Regions from separate parts of the Anaerobacillus sp. 63XJN7_4_ISO-PGPR-S23-413 genome, predicted to be linked through region 3. Evidence: riboswitches for the same ligand, from Rfam matches in the RefSeq annotation. Region 3 holds a riboswitch; each other region holds the start of a gene.

Region 1 (6,051 bases), 1.6 Mb from region 3:
GTTGATGCTTTCCACTACAGATGGGTTTCCGACAGCGAACCCAACACGCCATCCTGCCATATTATACGTTTTGGAAAGAGTATAAATCTCAATTCCCACATCTTTAGCACCTTCTGTTTCCAAAAAGCTTTTAGGACGTTCTCCATCGAATCCGATCGCTCCATAAGCAAAATCATGAACGACACAGATGTCATTGGCATCCGCAAACCTAACCGTTTCATCAAAAAAGCTTTTCGTTGCTACAGCAGCGGTAGGATTGTTTGGATAATTTAAAAACATGAGCTTTGCTTTTGCAAGAGCACTCTCTGGGATCGCGCTATAATCAGGCAGAAAATCATTTTGTTCAAGTAACGGCATCATCTGCATATCCGCTTCAGCCATTGCAACTCCAGACCAATAATCAGGATAGCCAGGATCTGGCACGAGCGCCACGTCACTTTTATTTAACAAACATTGACTGACTTCTACAAGGCCAGCTTTTCCACCAAAGAGGACGGCTACCTCTTTCTCCGGATCAAGCTCAACACCAAACTCTCGCTTATAGAATTCAGCCGCGGCTTGTTTCAGAAAAGGCTGCCCCCTAAATGGCGGATACTTGTGGTATGCAGGGTTTTCAGCTGCCTGCTGCAAAGACTCGATAATATGTGCAGGCGTCGGCTGGTCAGGATTTCCTTGGCCAAGGTTAATAATGTCATATCCCGCCTCTACATAACGGTTCACTTTTCCAGCAAGCTTCGCAAAAAATTGTTCTGGTAAACGTTTAAGTGCATCTGAAGTTTGAAATTGTTTCAAATGGAATCACATCCTGTTAAAATTTTCGAGAAATTCTAATAAGTTATGTTATCTTGGATACACAACCATGTAAAGGTCAATTTCTAAACATGTAAGGAGGACAAATCAATGAAAAACCTTGCCCTGTTGCAATTTGATATTGCTTTTGGCAATCCAGAAAAGAATTTCTCTAAAGTTGAAGAGCTTGTTTCTAAGGCGGTGAGTGACAAACTAGATATTATCGTTTTACCAGAATTGTGGTCCACAGGTTATGATTTATCTCGTCTTGATGAAATTGGAGATACTGATGCAGAAAAGTCGATTGCTTTTCTATCTCGCCTCGCCAAAAAAAACGACGTAAATATTGTCGGGGGCTCCATCGCTAAGCATCATAACGGCGAAGTAACGAACACCATGCTTGTGTTCAATCGAGATGGGCAGCTCGTTCATGAGTATAGCAAAGCGCACCTGTTTCGTTTAATGAATGAAGAGAAATTCCTCGTTTCTGGAAATGAAAAAAGTCATTTTACACTTGAAGAACTCCCATGTGCCGGGTTCATTTGTTATGATATTCGCTTTCCTGAGTGGCTTCGCCTTCATGCAGTTGAAGGTGCCCAAGTATTGTTCGTACCAGCAGAATGGCCAAAGCAACGCACCGATCATTGGCGAGCATTACTTATCAGTCGCGCGATTGAAAATCAGTGCTACGTGATTGCTTGTAATCGTGTCGGGGCAGATCCTGATAATACGTTTGGAGGACACTCATTGATAATTGATCCGTGGGGAACAATTATCGCAGAAGCAGGAGAAGAAGAAGTTATTTTAACAGGTTCTATTGACGAAGAGGAAATGTCATCAATCCGGAGTCGCATTCCTATCTTTGAAGATCGACGTCCAGATATTTATAAATAATATTCAAAATATTATTGACAAACATGTTCCTTTCTATGTAACATACATTTCAAGCGAAAAAATTGTAAAATAATTTCATAAACTTTCTCTTATCAAGAGCAGGCTGAGGGATTTGGCCCTATGACGCCCAGCAACCGACCTATTTTAAAGTCCAGATGAATCGATGACTTAAATGGCACGGTGCTACTTCCAACAGGATGATATTCATTCTGGAAGATAAGAGGTGTGAAGTATCTCTGTCTTCAAGCCTCTTTCTTCGGAAAGAGGCTTTTTTTATGCCGAAATTCCGATCTTCATGCAATACAACAACCATAAATAGTTGAAAGGGGAATTTTACATGGGTATTCAGATCACTTCAGGGTACACACCGTTTACAAGCGAAACAGTTGTGCAATTTTTAGAGCATCACGAGCTTTTGGATCGCACCGCTCCTGTTCATGTAAAGGAAATTGGCGATGGCAATTTAAATTATGTCTTTCATGTTCAACACAAGAAAACAGGACAATCCTGGATCGTCAAACAAGCCTTGCCTTATGCCAAAGTAGTTGGCGAATCCTGGCCGCTTACACTTGATCGGTCCAGAATTGAAAGCGAGGCGCTCAAGCAAGCTCACTCGCTCGTTCCTGACTTTTCTCCAATCGTTTATTTGCATGACTCTGAAAAAGCCGCAACGGTTATGGAAGATTTATCAACGCACACTATTTTACGCAAAGGACTTATTGAAGGACGTATATATCCTGAACTTGCAAGAAACGTCGGTACCTACCTCGCTCATACGCTCTTTTTCACTTCTGACTACGGTCTTGGTTCGGCAAATAAGAAAGAGCTTGCCAAACGGTTTAGTAATCCAGACTTATGTGGCATAACAGAAACCCTCGTATTTTCAGATCCTTTCTACAATGCCGAAAGCAATGCCTTTACAGAAGAGCTTCGAGCAGATGTTGAATCGCTGTGGGAAGATGACGATTTCCTCACTGAAGTGGCCTCCCTCAAACACTCTTTTTTAACAAAAGGAGAAGCTTTGATACATGGGGACTTACATACAGGTAGCCTGTTTGTTACGGAAAGCTCAACCAAAATAATCGATCCAGAATTTGCTTTCTATGGGCCAGCTGGTTTTGATGTCGGTGCTTTTATCGCCAATATTGCGCTTAGTATCCTGTCGCAGGAGGCCCATAGATCAGAAGAAGAGAAAGAAGGATACCTCGCTTATTTATTTGGCGTCACTACCGAGGTTTGGAACGTATTTGAATCTACTTTCCGATCATTATGGGACGACCATCTCTCAGAAGATAATCGTTATTCGAGAGGATACCTAGACGCTCTTCTACAATCTATTTTTGTCGATAGCATTGGATTTTCCGGCTGTAAAATCATCCGAAGAACGATTGGACTTGCTCATGTAGAAGAGATCGAGACGATCAGTGATCCAAGAGTAAAACTCGCTGTGGAAAAAAAGGCGCTTACCCTTGGAAAAAAACTTATTTTAGACCGAAAAAGCATCACTTCGATTGAACAATACATTAAAGCAATCAAGGAGGTCATTTAAATGACTGTTATCTCATCACTCCAGTGGAAAGGTGATCATCTCTTGCTCCTCGATCAACGGCATCTTCCACAACAAGAGATCTACCTTAAGCAAACGGCAATCGAGGATGTCTGGAATAGCATTTCTGCCCTTGTCGTCCGCGGAGCACCAGCCATTGGAATCGCCGCAGCGTATGGTCTTGTTCTTTGGAGTCAGCATGTTCAAACAAACGAAGCAACAGCGTTCAAGACAGCGCTAGTCAACCAAGGAAAATATCTTGCCTCCTCTCGTCCCACTGCAGTTAATCTCTCTTGGGCGATCGATCGCATCATCCGAGCTAGCTTTTCCTTACCAACAGTTCAAAAAATGAAAGAAGCGATTCTGCACGAAGCACTTACTATCCATAAAGAGGATGAACTTGTCTGTCAGCGTATTGGAGAACATGGTCTGAAGCTATTAAATGATGGGGATACCATCCTCACACACTGCAATGCAGGTGGGATCGCAACAGCAAAATACGGGACTGCTCTTGCGCCTCTCCATCTGGCAAAGGAAAACGGTCTCTCCATCTCTGCAATTGCGACGGAAACCAGACCAGTTCTACAGGGTGCTCGATTAACCGCATGGGAGCTTGAGCGTGCTGGTATTGACGTTACGCTTATTACAGACAGTATGGTAGCTCACGTATTAAAAACAAAGAAAATCGCTGCAGTAATTGTTGGTGCTGATCGGATTGCTGCAAATGGTGATACAGCTAATAAGATTGGTACGCTCGGCCTTGCCCATATCGCAAAAGCATACAACGTTCCTTTTTATGTTGCTGCACCCATCTCAACAATTGACTACTCGATCCCTGACGGAGAAGCGATTCCGATTGAGGAGCGAGACCCGAAAGAAGTCACGCACTATAAAGGTGAACGTGTTGCAGCTGAAAACATTGGTGTATTTAATCCTGCTTTTGATGTGACGCCAAATGAATTACTTAACGGAATCATTACGGAGCACGGTATCGTTCGAACACCGTATGCTGAAAACCTTGCTCATCTTGCTTTCCCACACGCTAAAAACACGGAGGTACATTCATGAAACGCTTAGGACTTATTTTATCCATTCTTCTTCTCGTCGTGCTTGCAGCTTGTACGAGTGAGCAAGATGCCGTAAGTGCACCAGAAGCAAGCAATACGGAATCAAGTGAGGCAACTGCGAACACGGGTGAAGAAACGTCTAAAGTTTCTTCAGACATTCCAAAAGAAGTTCAAAAACCTATCAAAATAGCAGCGATTATGCAAGCATCCCTCGGTACATTTTCTTCCCAGTACGTAAAAGGAGTTGAAGATCAGGTTGAAAAATTTGGCGGAAGCGTTCAAGTTTATAATGCTGATAATGACCTTTCCAAAATGGCTACACACCTTGATACAGCCATCAACCAAAAAGTCGATGCGATCTTAATTGATCATGGCCGAGCAGATGCACTCGAAGCTGGAGTGAAAAAAGCCGTTGATAAAGGCATACCTGTCGTTGTGTTTGATAGCGATATTAACGTGCCAGGTGTAACAGTTATTGATCAAGATGATTATAGTCTTGCATGGAATACATTAAAAACGCTTGCTCAAGATTTAAATGGTGAAGGAAATATTGTCTATGTGTGGGTAGGAGGATTTGCGCCCATGGAGCGACGAAATGCGATTTATGAGGCCTTCCAGGAGCGCTATCCAGAAATCAATGAAATCGCTAAGTTCGGGACCGCGAGTGCTAATACAGCTCTTGATACCCAAACCCAAATGGAAACTATTCTAAAGCAATATCCAAACAAAGGAGATATTGATGCTGTATTTGCCCCATGGGATGAATTTGCGAAAGGCGCTACTCGTGCCATTGAGCAAGCTGGTCGAGAAGAAATCAAAGTTTATGGCATCGACATGAGTGACGAAGATCTCCAAATGATGCAAAAGGATAATAGCCCATGGCTTTCATCTGCCGCTACTGATCCGGCGGAAGTAGGACGTGTTCAAGTACGTTTTGCTTATCAGAAAATTGCTGGAAAAGAAACGCCTGAGATTTTCTCACTTGATCCGCATCTAGTAAAACAATCTGATTTACCAGACGAAACCATTTCAATGAGTGAATTAGGCAATTACGTCGATGACTGGGGCTCTTCTGACGCAGCTATTTCTCCGTGGATGGAGAAATTAACGCAACAGGATGATAGCAAATGAGTGAGTTATACATTCAAAACATTTCTAAATCATTCGGAAATATCCCTGTATTAAAAAACGTCTCCCTAACGATTCGTTCAGGCGAAGTGCACGCCCTGCTCGGTACGAATGGAGCTGGTAAAAGCACGCTTATGAAAATGGTTTGTGGAGACTATGAACGAGACAGCGGTTCTATTTTACTTAACGGAGAACCTCTACCGATTCATACACCTTCCGATGCAAAAAAAGCTGGCATCGGAATGGTTGTACAAGAAGTCGATACGGCTTTGTTTCCTACCCTATCCGTTTCTGAAAATATTTGGGCTGACTCAATGAATAAATCTCCTTTCAAACGCTATTCTTCTAACAAAGAACGGCAACGAACAAGAGATTTACTTAACTCTCTCGGTATTACTTTAACACCTGATAAACTGGCTTGCGAATGCTCGCTGTCAGAGAAACAAATGATCTTAATTGCTCGAGCAATGGCACAGGAGACGCAATATTTGATCCTGGATGAACCAACTGCTCCACTTAGTGTAGAGGAAACAAAGCTATTATTTCATCTTATTAACAAACTGAAGAAGAAAGGCGTGGGGATGATTTACATTTCTCACCGCATGCCAGAAATAGAAGAAATAAGCG
Region 2 (6,051 bases), 780 kb from region 3:
GCTTGAACATATTCTACAAAGTTACCGATATGTCCAGACCACATTTCTTTAAATTGATTTCCTGCTTCTTCACCATATACAGAAGTTATCGCAGCAGCTAGATCATCCGTATTCTCGCTTAGTGCAGCTGCAGATGCATCAAAGTCTTCTGATCCGTCGATTCCGTTCTGCATTGTCATCATTGCAAGACCAGCATGTTCAGATAATAAATGACCTAATGTTGCACGAAGATCAGATGCTGGTGTTACGGCTTTTGTGTTCTCGAACTTGTCTGGGAACTGATCAGTAATGGCACCAGAGAATCCTTTAGCCACCATTTGCATGTGAGCAATCGCTTCACGTTCTTTCTCGTAAGCCATCTCATAATCACCTGCTACATAGCTATCAAATGAACCAATCAACTGATTAATGTGAGCTTGAAGTCCTTCAGACAATGTTTCAGCTTGAAGTCGTTCTCCTGTTGCATTTTCCAAGAAATTAGAGAAATCTTCTTTATAACCATCTAAGCTATCTAAAGCTTTTTGTTTTGCATCTTCATCTTCATTACCTGTTGCTTTCACATAGTCAACGAAGAAACCGATATGATTGCTCCAAATTTCATTAAATTCAGCTCCTGCTTCTTCACCATAAACGGATGTAATCGCAGCTGTAAGGTCTTCCGTGTTTTCACTTAAGGCACCAGCAGAAGCTTCAAAATCTGCAGAACCTTCAGCTCCTTTTCTCATTGTTTCTACTGCAAGATAAGCATGCTCACTTAGTAAATGGCCAAGATCAGCACGAAGATCAGCACCTGGTGTTTCTACTGTAGGCTTGTCCATTTGCTGGTCGTGGTCAGAGGCAAATGCTCCAGCAGTTGGTATTAAAAGTGAAAAGCTAAGCGGAACAATTAATAGTCCCTTTTTCCAATCGATCACTTTCTTTTTCATATTCTTGTTCGTATTCATTTTCAAATCCACTCCCCTTAATTTCGATTTACACTTAGCTAACGGAGGGAAGATCCATTTAGATCATTCTTTTTTAAAATTCTTCTCTTTTTTAATTACCAGAGAATAAAAAGTCAGCAAAACCCACACATACTAAGGTTCTGCTGACTTTCAAGTTTAAACTATTTTTTTATAGATATGATGATATTTAGAATGTGATAATAAACTACCTTTTCCTCAATCAATTCTATATGTGTTAATCACGCCCGCTTTTTCAAGAAAAATTAATCAAACTCTTTTTTCTCCCATTCATCTTCCGGTAGTCCCAAATCCTCTCCAGAAAACCTTTCTTCTTTAAATGGATCGGCATGGTTATGAAATCCGTTTTGTTCCCAAAAACCAGGTTTGTCTTCATTGATAAATTCTATACCTCTGATCCATTTAATACTTTTCCAGAAGTAAAGATGCGGTACAACTAACCTGAGAGGCCATCCGTGTTTTGCCGTTAATTTCTCTCCATCGACTGAGTGGGCAAGAATAACATTATCTCTCATTAAGTCAGTGAGGTGAATATTCGTTGTATAGTTATAGTCACCATGTAGCATAACATGGTTCGTTTTCGGTACTATCCCATATGCGTTCATAAAATCCTTAATCAAAACCCCTTCAAAAGTATTATCAAACCTAGACCACCTTGTGACACAGTGAATATCACACTTTACTTTCTTCTGTGGTAAGGCAAGTATGTCGCTATAGGAAATGATCACTTCCTTATCAATTTCTCCAAATACACTTAGGTTCCATGTCGACATCTCATACACAGGTACATCACCTTCATGTAGAATAGGGAACCTTTCTGTAAGTACTTGCCCCGGTGGCAGACGATCACCATACTTTTCACTTGCATCTGGAACTTTCATTTTGCGAATACGGTCAGCTTTTTTCAAATTCTTCACAACCCGTCTCTCATTTATTGAATCGTCTAAAAAAACTCTTCCTAACTAATAAGGAAGAGTTCGCTTCAGAGCTCTTCCTTATCTCTCAGAGCATAGACTCTGCTGGATTTGGCACCTTGTCTATCAGGTTGCCGGGCATCAAAGGGCCAGTCCCTCCGCCTCTCTCAATAAGGAAATTAAAAATCTAATTTTGATTCATTCTATCGGTCTATTTAGTATTTTGCAATTATTGTTTTAAACGAGGTTTTTCTTCATTTCAACAAATTGAAATTCTCCCCCATTGGTTTGTTGCATAAACAGATGAGTGATTTGAAATCCAGCCCTTTGATACACTTTTATGGCTCGTTTATTAAATTCAGCTACTGCCATTCCAAAGGAAGTTGGACGATACAATTCAACTGCTTTTTGAAGGCCAGCCTCTAAAAAAGAAAAGCCTTCTCCTTTTCCAACATTATCGGGACACATTCCTAGGCCAATTTCTATATGGTTGTCTTCATGCACATGAAAACTAAAAAAACCAATAAGATGATCCCTATGGTAGACGCTCCAATAATTTTCATTGCTGGCTGCATCTTCCCGGAACTCTTTTAGATCTTCAAGATCCTCGTCCATATTATAAAATGAGTATAGCCCATCATAGTTCCACGAGATAATTCGCTCGACTTCTTCTTGACTTATTAACTTAAATTGATATACCAATACTCTCCCTCATTTCTGTGTGATTGAAAAGGAAAAGCCCCATGCTGGGAAATGCATGGGGCTCACACTTTATATTTTAAGGGGGGCAGGAACCGGGGAAGTCCCTGCAAAAATAGTGTAGCAAGTTCCAAGGGCATGATGATTGATTATGAGTTGTTTTTCACATTCTTTTAATAAATGAAAAGAAGCTGGACAACTATTTATAAACCATGATCGTTTGAAGTTCTCGAAATCCAATGTCTTTATAAATGTATTTCGCGAAGTTAGAGGAATACACATTCAAACGAATTTCCTCATATCCCTGTTCTTTGAAGTTTTCAATACTCGCTTGAACGAGCTGCTTAGAATACCCTTTCCCACGAAACTTTGGAAAAACAAATACATCATAAATGAACCCATGCTTGCTTTCTGTAAAATAATCCGTGTTTTCTCCAAGTAATACCCAGCCAGCAATTTCCCCTTCGTCGCGATAAATGAGGTGGTAACCACCTCGATCAAGAATGGATGATACAATTTCAAGTGCTTTCTCTTCTTTTACGATACCAGGATTTGTCGTTCCTTCATTAACAGATTGAATGGAATTCGACAAAATAAAATCTCTTTCTTCTATCGTCGCTCGTTCGATCACATAGTTTCCCTCCATCATCAAAATCATTCATTACTCGTTTATTCTTGATGCAAGAACCTTATTCCTCCCATAAGTAAGATGCATATTCTTACCAAATTTATTTTTTTGTTAAAGCATAGACGCATGTATCAGTTAGTTTACTGCCATCAATTGAGACATGGTCGTTTCGTAAAATAGCCTCAAGTTGAAACGATTGTTTCTCGGCAATTCGCCGACTTCGCCAATTTGTCGCATTACAACGAATTTCTAGCCTTCTAGCGTTTAGCTCTGAAAAGGCGTAATCTACAATGCCTTGGACCGCTTCAGACATATAGCCTTGACCAGCGTATCTAGAATCAATCCAATAACCGATTTCAAATTTACGAACGTTCCAATCTATTCGATGTAACCCTGAGGAACCGATAAAATCACCCGTCTGTTTATGGAAGAGTAATAGTCGAAGATCCTCCCGCTTTAAAAACGCTACGTGAGATTCGCGGATATTCGCTTCAACATCTTCTTCCGTTTGATCTATATGTGCGAAAGGCATCCAGGGTTTAAGCTCTTCTAACGAGGCATCAATTGATTGATGAACCGAAGCACCACCCCCAGGTAGTGGAGAACGTATATGTAAACGGTCAGTGCTAAATTTATTTGGTATATCAAGTAAAATGGGTTCCATGGAACTATTCCTCCAACAACACTAAAAGATGTCAGAATTATATCATTAATGAGAAACCTGTCAAGTTATTGGTCTTTTCCGGCCAATGTCCCGCTACCATCTAATTGAAATCGAGAGACGAATTGACGGATCACTTCACGAGGATATGGTTTTCTTGGCCTCTCTTCAGGACTACTTGTACATATTGCTGCTACCTTAGGAATTTCTGCCGTCCTTTATCAATCCTCTCTCGCCTTTTCGATTGTTACCGCGGGGCAGCTTACTTACTTTTCATGGCATATGAAGCTTTTAAAGATAGCGGATCCGCAGCTAAACCCCTAAGTCAACCTAGCAGACCTTATTTTTCTTTATATCGAAAAGGGATTGTTATGAATATTTTAAATCCAAAAGTCTCCATATTCTTTCTCGCCCTTCTTCCACAGTTTGTAAACCAGCAGGCGAATTCACCCGCTCTTCAAATGTTAATTTTAGAAGGGGTTTTCATTCTACAAGCCTTTCTTATCTTTAGTGCAATAAGCTTTTTTGCAGGAAAAATCGCATTCTATGTCGTAGAAAATCATGCCCTAGCTAGAAAATTCAATCTTGCAAAAGCTTTATTGCTTGCTTTAATTGGTCTTCAAATAGCCTTTAGCGATCAATAAAAAAGCAGCGCTTCTCATTAGAAAGCGCTGCTTTAATATTTTTTTAGTAAAATCTAAATTTACTGAGCTGTATAGCCACCATCAATTAGTAGGGCTTGACCTGTAATGCTCTTCGCTGCATCACTTGCGATAAACATTGAGTAATCAGCTATCTCTTTCACTTCAAGAAGTCTTCTTTGTGGTACAAGTGGATAGATTACTTCTTCTAGTACCTTTTCTAGCTCTACTCCGCGTTCTTTCGCTAGATCTTCCATCTGTCCTCTTACGAGTGGTGTATCAACATATCCTGGTGCCATGGCATTTACTGTAATACCGTGTTCCGCACCTTCAAGTGCAGAAACTTTTGTAAGGCCGATGACCCCATGCTTGGCACTATTGTAAGCCGCTTTCCCTGCGAAACCGATGACACCATTGATAGATGCCATGTTAATAATTCGCCCAAATCCTTGTTTCTTCATGATTGGAAATACATGCTTTGTTGCTATGAAAGGAGCTGTAAGCATAATATCCTGCATCATACGAAACTTCTCAGTTGGGAAGTTTTCTAATGCAGATACGTGCTGAAGTCCCGCATTATTTATTAACACGTCTAAGCGACCGTATTCTTCTACAGTACGGTCAATTGCTTGTTTAATTTCATCTTCATTAGTCACGTCTGCTTTAATACCAATAGCGTTATAACCTTTATCTCTTAGTTTCTGAGCAGCTTCTTCTGTTCCTTCTTCATTTATGTCAGATAGAACAACTTTTGCTCCATTCTCTGCGAACGTTTCACCAATTTCAAAACCAATACCTCTAGCTGCGCCTGTAATAAATACAGTCTTGTTGTTAACCATGAATATTTCCTCCTATTGTCAATCCTAAATTAAAATTATACTGTCACACCTCTCTATTCCCGCTCTACCTTTTAATAAACTAATCATTTTTGATTTATTTTCATAGCTCCCACTTCAAGTCACTTCATTAAGGATTAGTTAGCCTATATTTAGATGTATTGATTTCTGGTTTATTCGAATGAAAGCTTAGTTTCAATCGCCCCATCAACATTTTGCTCAACAAAAAAATAACCCGGTGCGTTACTGCTCCAGGTTACGATTTGTATTAAAATGATCAGATGCTTCTTTATTCTTTATTGAGCCAAGTTCCTTCCCTAATATCAATAGTGACTGGTTAATTCTCCATATATAATAGAGGTCATTTACAAACTTTTTCAAATTTACATCTGCATATTCAACTTTTTCTGAAAGACCTTCAATATGCTCTCTTTCTTTATTTAAACTATACATCGTTAACCCTGTTTCACCTTTTAATAGTTTAAGTAATGTATGGACATTATGTTTAATCACTTCATTAACCTCGAAAAGTGTGTTCTCTGATCCTTCTATGATAGTTGAACGGTTATTTCGATTTGTCGAAGCCAATAGATGTTTAGCAAAATAATTAATCGCTGTTAGTACAGTTAACCAGCGTTCAATCCCTGATCGGGCAAGAATAGCAGGTCGATTACGAAGCGGCCTCGCATCTTCAACGATTTTTCGCATTT
Region 3 (6,051 bases):
GGTTTAGATGATTTGTATATTGGCGTACCCGCGATTGTAAATAACAACGGCATTCGTGAAATTATTGAACTTGACCTTGATCAAACCGAGCTAGACCAATTGCACCATTCTGCAAAAACGTTAAAAGAAGCGATGAAGCCAGTTTTCCAACATTAAAATAATTAAAAAAAGGTCCTCCGTCGTTTTGGCGGAGAACCTTTTTTTCTTTCTTATTCGTCTACTGGTACAACAGCGCCATCGTATTCTTCTTCAATAAAACTCTGAATTTCATCAGAATGAAGAACTTCTACTAACGCCTTGATCGCTTCATTGTCTTCGTCACCTTTGTTTACTGTAATCACATTCACATATGGTGAGTCTGAATCTTCAAGTGCGATGGCATCTTCTTGAGGATTAAGCCCTGCATCAATCGCATAGTTTGTATTGATCATCACTGCATCACCTTCACCTTGCTGGTAAATCTGCGGAAGCAGTGAAGCCTCAACATCTGTTTTGAAATCAATATTCTTAGGGTTTTCAGCAATATCTTCAACCGTTGCATCTGAAGCCTTTACGCCTTCTTTTAATGTGATAAGACCCTGTGCTTCAAGTAATGAGAGCATACGTCCATGGTCAGAAACAGAGTTACTCATTATGATCTGAGCACCATCAGGAAGCTCATCTAAGCTCTTGTAATCCTGAGAGTAAACACCGATTGGCTCGATATGAATGCCTCCAGCATTCACGAAGTCATAATTATCGTTTTCTTCCATTTGCAAGTCCATATAAGGAATTGTTTGGAAATAGTTTGCATCTAATTCACCATTTGCAAGCGTCTTATTAGGTAGAATATAATCCTGGAATGTTTTAATTTCAAGCTCTATTCCTTTTTCCTCTAACATCGGCTTAGCTTCTTCAAGAATTTCAGCATGGGGGATGTTTGAGGCACCTACTACGATTTTCTTCGAATCTTCACTGTCACCAGAACCTTCGCTGCTTCCGCCATTATTCCCACACGCAGCAAGCACTGCAAGAGCAAGAACTACGATTAGCGATAAAAACTTTTTCATCATAATCTCTCCTTTTCTCCTCATTATCTTTTGTCTATTACTCGTGTTGCAATGTCTCCACAAACCTGAAGAATCGCAACAATTACTAATATCAATACTGTTGCAACAAGTGTCACATCAGGATTATTCCTTTGGAAACCTTCAAGATAAGCTAGGTTTCCGAGACCCCCTGCGCCTACAACACCAGCCATAGCGGTGTAGCTTACAAGAGCTATCGCCGTCACAGTAATCCCTGAAATAAGGGCTGGCATTGCTTCTGGTAGAAGCACTTTAAAAATAATCGAACCATTGGATGCTCCCATTGACTGAGAAGCTTCAATGACCCCTTTATCTACTTCACGTAAAGCAATTTCAACCATTCTCGCATAAAATGGCGCCGCTCCTGCAATAAGGGCTGGAAGGGCAGCATTAGCACCTAGCATCGTCCCTATAATGTAAACCGAAAGAGGGATCAGCAAGATAATCAAAATGATAAATGGTATGGAGCGAAATAAGTTCACGACTCCGGCAATAATACTATTCACAAATTTGTTTTCCCATATGTTCCCTCTACCTGTTAGAAACAACAATAAACCAAGGAGGATTCCGAGAATAAACGTTGCCAGAACCGAAATTGCCGTCATGTACGCTGTTTGTAGAGTGGCTTCCCACATAGATTCCCACCTGACGTTAGGAAATAACGATTCAGTCATTCGTAATCACCTCCGCTTTAACACCTTGGGCCTGCACATAATTCAAGGCCTTTTCTACCACAGCTGGTTCCCCTTTAAGGAACACAGAAAGTTTTCCATAAGGACCATCCTGTGTATGAGAAATCTTCCCTTGAATAATGTTGACTTCCACATCAAATTCACGAATCAACTCTGTCACAAGTGGTGAACCTGTTTTTCCTTTCACAAAAGTAAACTGAACAAGTTCTCCATCCTGACTCGTTGCCAGATGTGCAATCGATTCCTTCATTTCTTCAGGCTCGCTTAGCTGATTAACAAAGTCTTTCGTAATCTCTTCCTGCGGATGGTGGAAAACTTCAAGGACAGAACCATTCTCCACTACTCGTCCATTCTCCATAACGGCTACACGATGGCAAATTTTGCGTATGACGTGCATTTCATGCGTGATGAGGACAATCGTTAGGCCAAGTTTCTGATTAATTTCAGTCAGAAGTTCTAGAATGCTATCCGTCGTTTTAGGATCTAAAGCAGAAGTAGCTTCATCACAAAGCAAAACCTTTGGATTGTTAGCAAGTGCTCTCGCAATTCCCACTCGCTGCTTTTGTCCACCACTTAGCTGTGAAGGATAAGCTCCTTCCCTACCTTCGAGTCCAACAAGGTTAATTAATTCATCAACACGCTTCATTCTCTTTTCTTTCGGAACACCTGATATTTCAAGAGGAAAGGCGATGTTATCACGTACCGTTCTTGACCAGAGAATATTAAAATGCTGGAAAATCATACCGATTTCCTGTCTTGCTGCACGAAGATCTTTCCCATTAAGAGAAGATAGATTATTACCAGCCACTGTGACTGTCCCATCAGTAGGTCTCTCAAGAAGGTTAAGCATTCGAATTAGCGTACTTTTCCCAGCACCACTGTAGCCAATAACACCAAATATTTCGCCTTTTTTGACTTCAAGGTTAACATCCTTAACGGCTTCCACCTTCCCGGATTTCGAAAAGAAGGTCTTATTAATGCCTTTAAGCTCAATCACATGTCTCACATCCTTTATGCATTTGCATGATCAGCTACCTGAAAAAGGACTTCAGTCCCATGCCTTTGTTCTTTATTTCTGTGCACTTAGAAGCCTAATTCGCTTATCACTTTGTATAGTAAAGTAAAAAAATGCCCTTCTGCTTTGAGCAGAAAGGCATTTGATAAATCGATGTCTTCCTCTCATTTCTCAAAGCAGTCGCTTTGCAGGAATTGGCACCTTTTCAAACGAGTCGTTTGACGGTTGCCGGGCTTCATAGGGCCAGTCCCTCCACCTCTCTGAATAAGAGATATATAGTTGTAATTACTTTACTGTGGTTAAGTGCTAAATGAATTCTAGCATGGTACTTTATGAGTGTCAATTACTGAGCAAAAAGTCGGAATAATCTAAAATATATACTTTGAATCCCATTAGAAAACCATCAGCTTATTCGCCTGATGGTTTTCGCTCGTTGAGAAAGTTGTTTATAAAGGGATATTTTCGCAAGATCCGCATTCCCTCCACTAACAACAACACCAATTCTCTTACCTTCTAAACGATTTGACTTGCATAAGACAGCAGCTATCGATGCAGCACCCGCACCTTCTACAAGCGTTTTGTGTCTCTCAAGCATAAAGACAATCGCTGCAGCAATTTCTTCTTCTGACACGGTTAGCATATCATCAACAAGCTCTTCAATAATTGGAAAAGTTAATTTTCCAGCTTCTTTCACAGAAATACCGTCTGCAATCGATTTGACAGATTGAAGGACAAGAGGACCAGTACCTTTAAATCGATTCCATGTCGCAGATGCTTCAGAAGCCTGGACTCCGATGATTTTCACGTGAGGAAAGAACGACTTAATCGCCATCGCCATTCCAGCTAACAATCCTCCACCTCCAACAGGTACGAGAATCGTATCTAAGTCAGGACATTGTTGCATCATTTCGAGTGCAACCGTTCCCTGTCCTGCCATTACTTCAGGATCATCGAAAGCATGAACGAATGTGGCCCCTTTCTCAACACGCTCACGATCCGCTCCACTAAACGCTTCGTTATACGATTCTCCTTCAAGAACAACCTCTGCTCCATAAGATCGCGTCGCATCAATTTTGCTTGTCGGTGTATGGACGGGCATATAAATCTTAGCTTTAATTCCACGCTCTCTAGCAGAAAGCGCCACTCCCTGAGCATGGTTTCCAGCCGATGCAGCAACAATCCCTCGCGCTGCCTCAATATCCGTTAGCGACGCAACTTTGTTATAGGCACCTCGAAGTTTGAAGGAACCCGTTCGTTGAAGGTTTTCCATCTTCATGAAGACATCTTTATTTGTATAATCATTAAGCGTTGTCGACTGCTGAAGCGGGGTCCTGTGGACGGCTTCCAGCAAATTCTCCATTGCTTTTACGACATGAACGTTATATTTCTCCTGGTAATTCCCAACGTCATTCACTCTCCTACAAGTTGTTTTTCTTCATATAATTTAATTTTATCTTCGAGAGATAAAGTTCGAGACACTTCATCCCATCCATTTAACAGCATTTCTTTCCAATAAGGATCGATCTCGAACGACGCATTTAGTCCTTCTCCATCAATTACTTGCTGTTTACTTAGGTCTACGCTAAGTTCGTATCCATCCTTTGCTTTTTGAAAAAGCTCCGAGATCGTTTCTTGATCAAGAGCGATAGGAAGTATACCGTTTTTTACACAGTTGTTATAAAAGATATCAGCAAAGCTTGTCGCAATGACAATTCGAAACCCATAATCTAGAAGGGCCCATGGAGCATGTTCTCTTGATGAACCACACCCAAAGTTTTTACCCGACACTAGAATAGAAGCATGCTGGTATTGTTGTTCGTTCAAATTAAAATCTTCACGCGGTTGACCATCATCATCAAACCGCCAATTGTAAAAAAGAAACTGACCAAAGCCTTGCCGTTCAATTCTCTTTAAAAACTGCTTCGGAATAATTTGATCTGTATCTACGTTAACCTGCTCAAGGGGATAAACGATCCCTTTGTATTTATTAATCGGTTCCAGGACGTCTCACTCCTTTTACACTACAAGAGGTTTTATTTTTCTAGCGTCTGTAAATCGGCCTTCAATGGCAGCAGCTGCAGCCATAGCTGGGCTGACAAGATGTGTTCTAGCGCCATTCCCCTGACGCCCTTCAAAATTACGGTTAGATGTAGACGCGCAGCGCTCGCCTGGTGGAACAATGTCATCATTCATCGCAAGACACATGCTACATCCTGCTTCTCGCCACTCAAACCCAGCTTCTTTAAAGATCGTATCTAACCCTTCTGCTTCAGCTGCATCCTTCACTGATTTAGATCCAGGTACTACGAGAGCTGTCACACCTTCATGAACTTTTCGACCACGAACAATATCAGCAGCTGAGCGCAGATCACTTAATCGTGAATTCGTACACGATCCGATGAAAACATATTGAATATCTATATTCTGAATAGGCGTTCCCGGTTTAAGATCCATATAGGCAAGTGCTTGCTTAATTGCTTTTTGGTCACCTGGATCTGCATAATCCTCAGGGAAAGGAACGCGAGCATAAACAGAAGATCCCATTGAAGGGTTCGTCCCCCATGTTACTTGTGGCTCGATTTCGTCAGCTCCAATTTCGAGCACTTCATCATACGTTGCCCCTGGATCAGATGCGAGCTCTTTCCACTCAGCAACAGCTCGATCAAAATCTTCTGGAACATGTCTTTTTCCTTTTAAATAGGAAAAGGTAGTCTCATCTGGGCTAATAAGCCCTGCTTTTGCGCCAGCTTCAATTGACATGTTACAAACAGTCATACGTTCTTCCATTGTCATATTTCGAATCGCTTCGCCTGTGTACTCCACAACCGCGCCAGTACCTGCATTAACACCAAATTTAGCAATAACAGCAAGAATTAAATCTTTAGCGGTCACCCCAGAACCAAGGCGTCCGTTCACACGTATTTCAATTGTTTTGGGTCTTGATTGCCATAGCGTTTGAGTAGAAAGAACATGCTCTACTTCACTCGTTCCAATCCCAAAGGCAAGGGCACCAAACGCCCCATGTGTTGAGGTATGACTGTCACCACAAACGATCGTTTTTCCTGGCTGCGTTAAGCCCAGCTCAGGACCAATGACGTGAACAATCCCTTGATCTGGATGATTAATATCGGCGATTTCCACTCCAAATTCATGACAGTTCTCTTCAAGCTTCTCCATTTGAACTTTTGATACAGGGTCATTAATAATATGACGTGCAATGGTTGGAACGTTGTGGTCCATAGTAGCAAAGGTTAAATCTGGTCTTCTTACACTTCTA

What was found. Region 3 has a riboswitch for S-adenosylmethionine ahead of AC0VYO_RS17535 (methionine ABC transporter ATP-binding protein). Riboswitches for the same ligand answer to the same signal wherever they lie in the genome.
Region 1: linked by a shared signal. The riboswitch ahead of mtnK (S-methyl-5-thioribose kinase) and the one ahead of AC0VYO_RS17535 (methionine ABC transporter ATP-binding protein) in region 3 are both predicted to bind S-adenosylmethionine.
Region 2: linked by a shared signal. The riboswitch ahead of AC0VYO_RS13605 (sulfite oxidase-like oxidoreductase) and the one ahead of AC0VYO_RS17535 (methionine ABC transporter ATP-binding protein) in region 3 are both predicted to bind S-adenosylmethionine.

What each region holds. Positions count from the first base shown of each region.
Region 1 covers NZ_CM149688.1:690,531-696,581, reverse strand. The annotation lists gene AC0VYO_RS03845 (aminotransferase class I/II-fold pyridoxal phosphate-dependent enzyme) at 1-792, opposite strand, end outside; gene AC0VYO_RS03840 (carbon-nitrogen family hydrolase) at 901-1,683, shown strand; SAM riboswitch class I at 1,770-1,906, shown strand; gene mtnK (S-methyl-5-thioribose kinase) at 2,021-3,232, shown strand; gene mtnA (S-methyl-5-thioribose-1-phosphate isomerase) at 3,233-4,297, shown strand; gene AC0VYO_RS03825 (sugar ABC transporter substrate-binding protein) at 4,294-5,427, shown strand; gene AC0VYO_RS03820 (sugar ABC transporter ATP-binding protein) at 5,424-6,051, shown strand, end outside.
Region 2 covers NZ_CM149688.1:2,567,642-2,573,692, forward strand. The annotation lists gene AC0VYO_RS13600 (copper amine oxidase) at 1-911, opposite strand, end outside; gene AC0VYO_RS13605 (sulfite oxidase-like oxidoreductase) at 1,208-1,870, opposite strand; SAM riboswitch class I at 1,955-2,053, opposite strand; gene AC0VYO_RS13610 (GNAT family N-acetyltransferase) at 2,114-2,578, opposite strand; gene AC0VYO_RS13615 (GNAT family N-acetyltransferase) at 2,775-3,206, opposite strand; gene AC0VYO_RS13620 (GNAT family N-acetyltransferase) at 3,304-3,867, opposite strand; gene AC0VYO_RS13625 (LysE family translocator) at 3,990-4,508, shown strand; gene AC0VYO_RS13630 (3-hydroxybutyrate dehydrogenase) at 4,568-5,344, opposite strand; gene AC0VYO_RS13635 (FUSC family protein) at 5,585-6,051, opposite strand, start outside.
Region 3 covers NZ_CM149688.1:3,344,829-3,350,879, forward strand. The annotation lists gene AC0VYO_RS17520 (L-lactate dehydrogenase) at 1-156, shown strand, start outside; gene AC0VYO_RS17525 (MetQ/NlpA family ABC transporter substrate-binding protein) at 210-1,049, opposite strand; gene AC0VYO_RS17530 (methionine ABC transporter permease) at 1,073-1,741, opposite strand; gene AC0VYO_RS17535 (methionine ABC transporter ATP-binding protein) at 1,734-2,756, opposite strand; SAM riboswitch class I at 2,936-3,045, opposite strand; gene ilvA (threonine ammonia-lyase) at 3,178-4,188, opposite strand; gene leuD (3-isopropylmalate dehydratase small subunit) at 4,185-4,775, opposite strand; gene leuC (3-isopropylmalate dehydratase large subunit) at 4,791-6,051, opposite strand, start outside.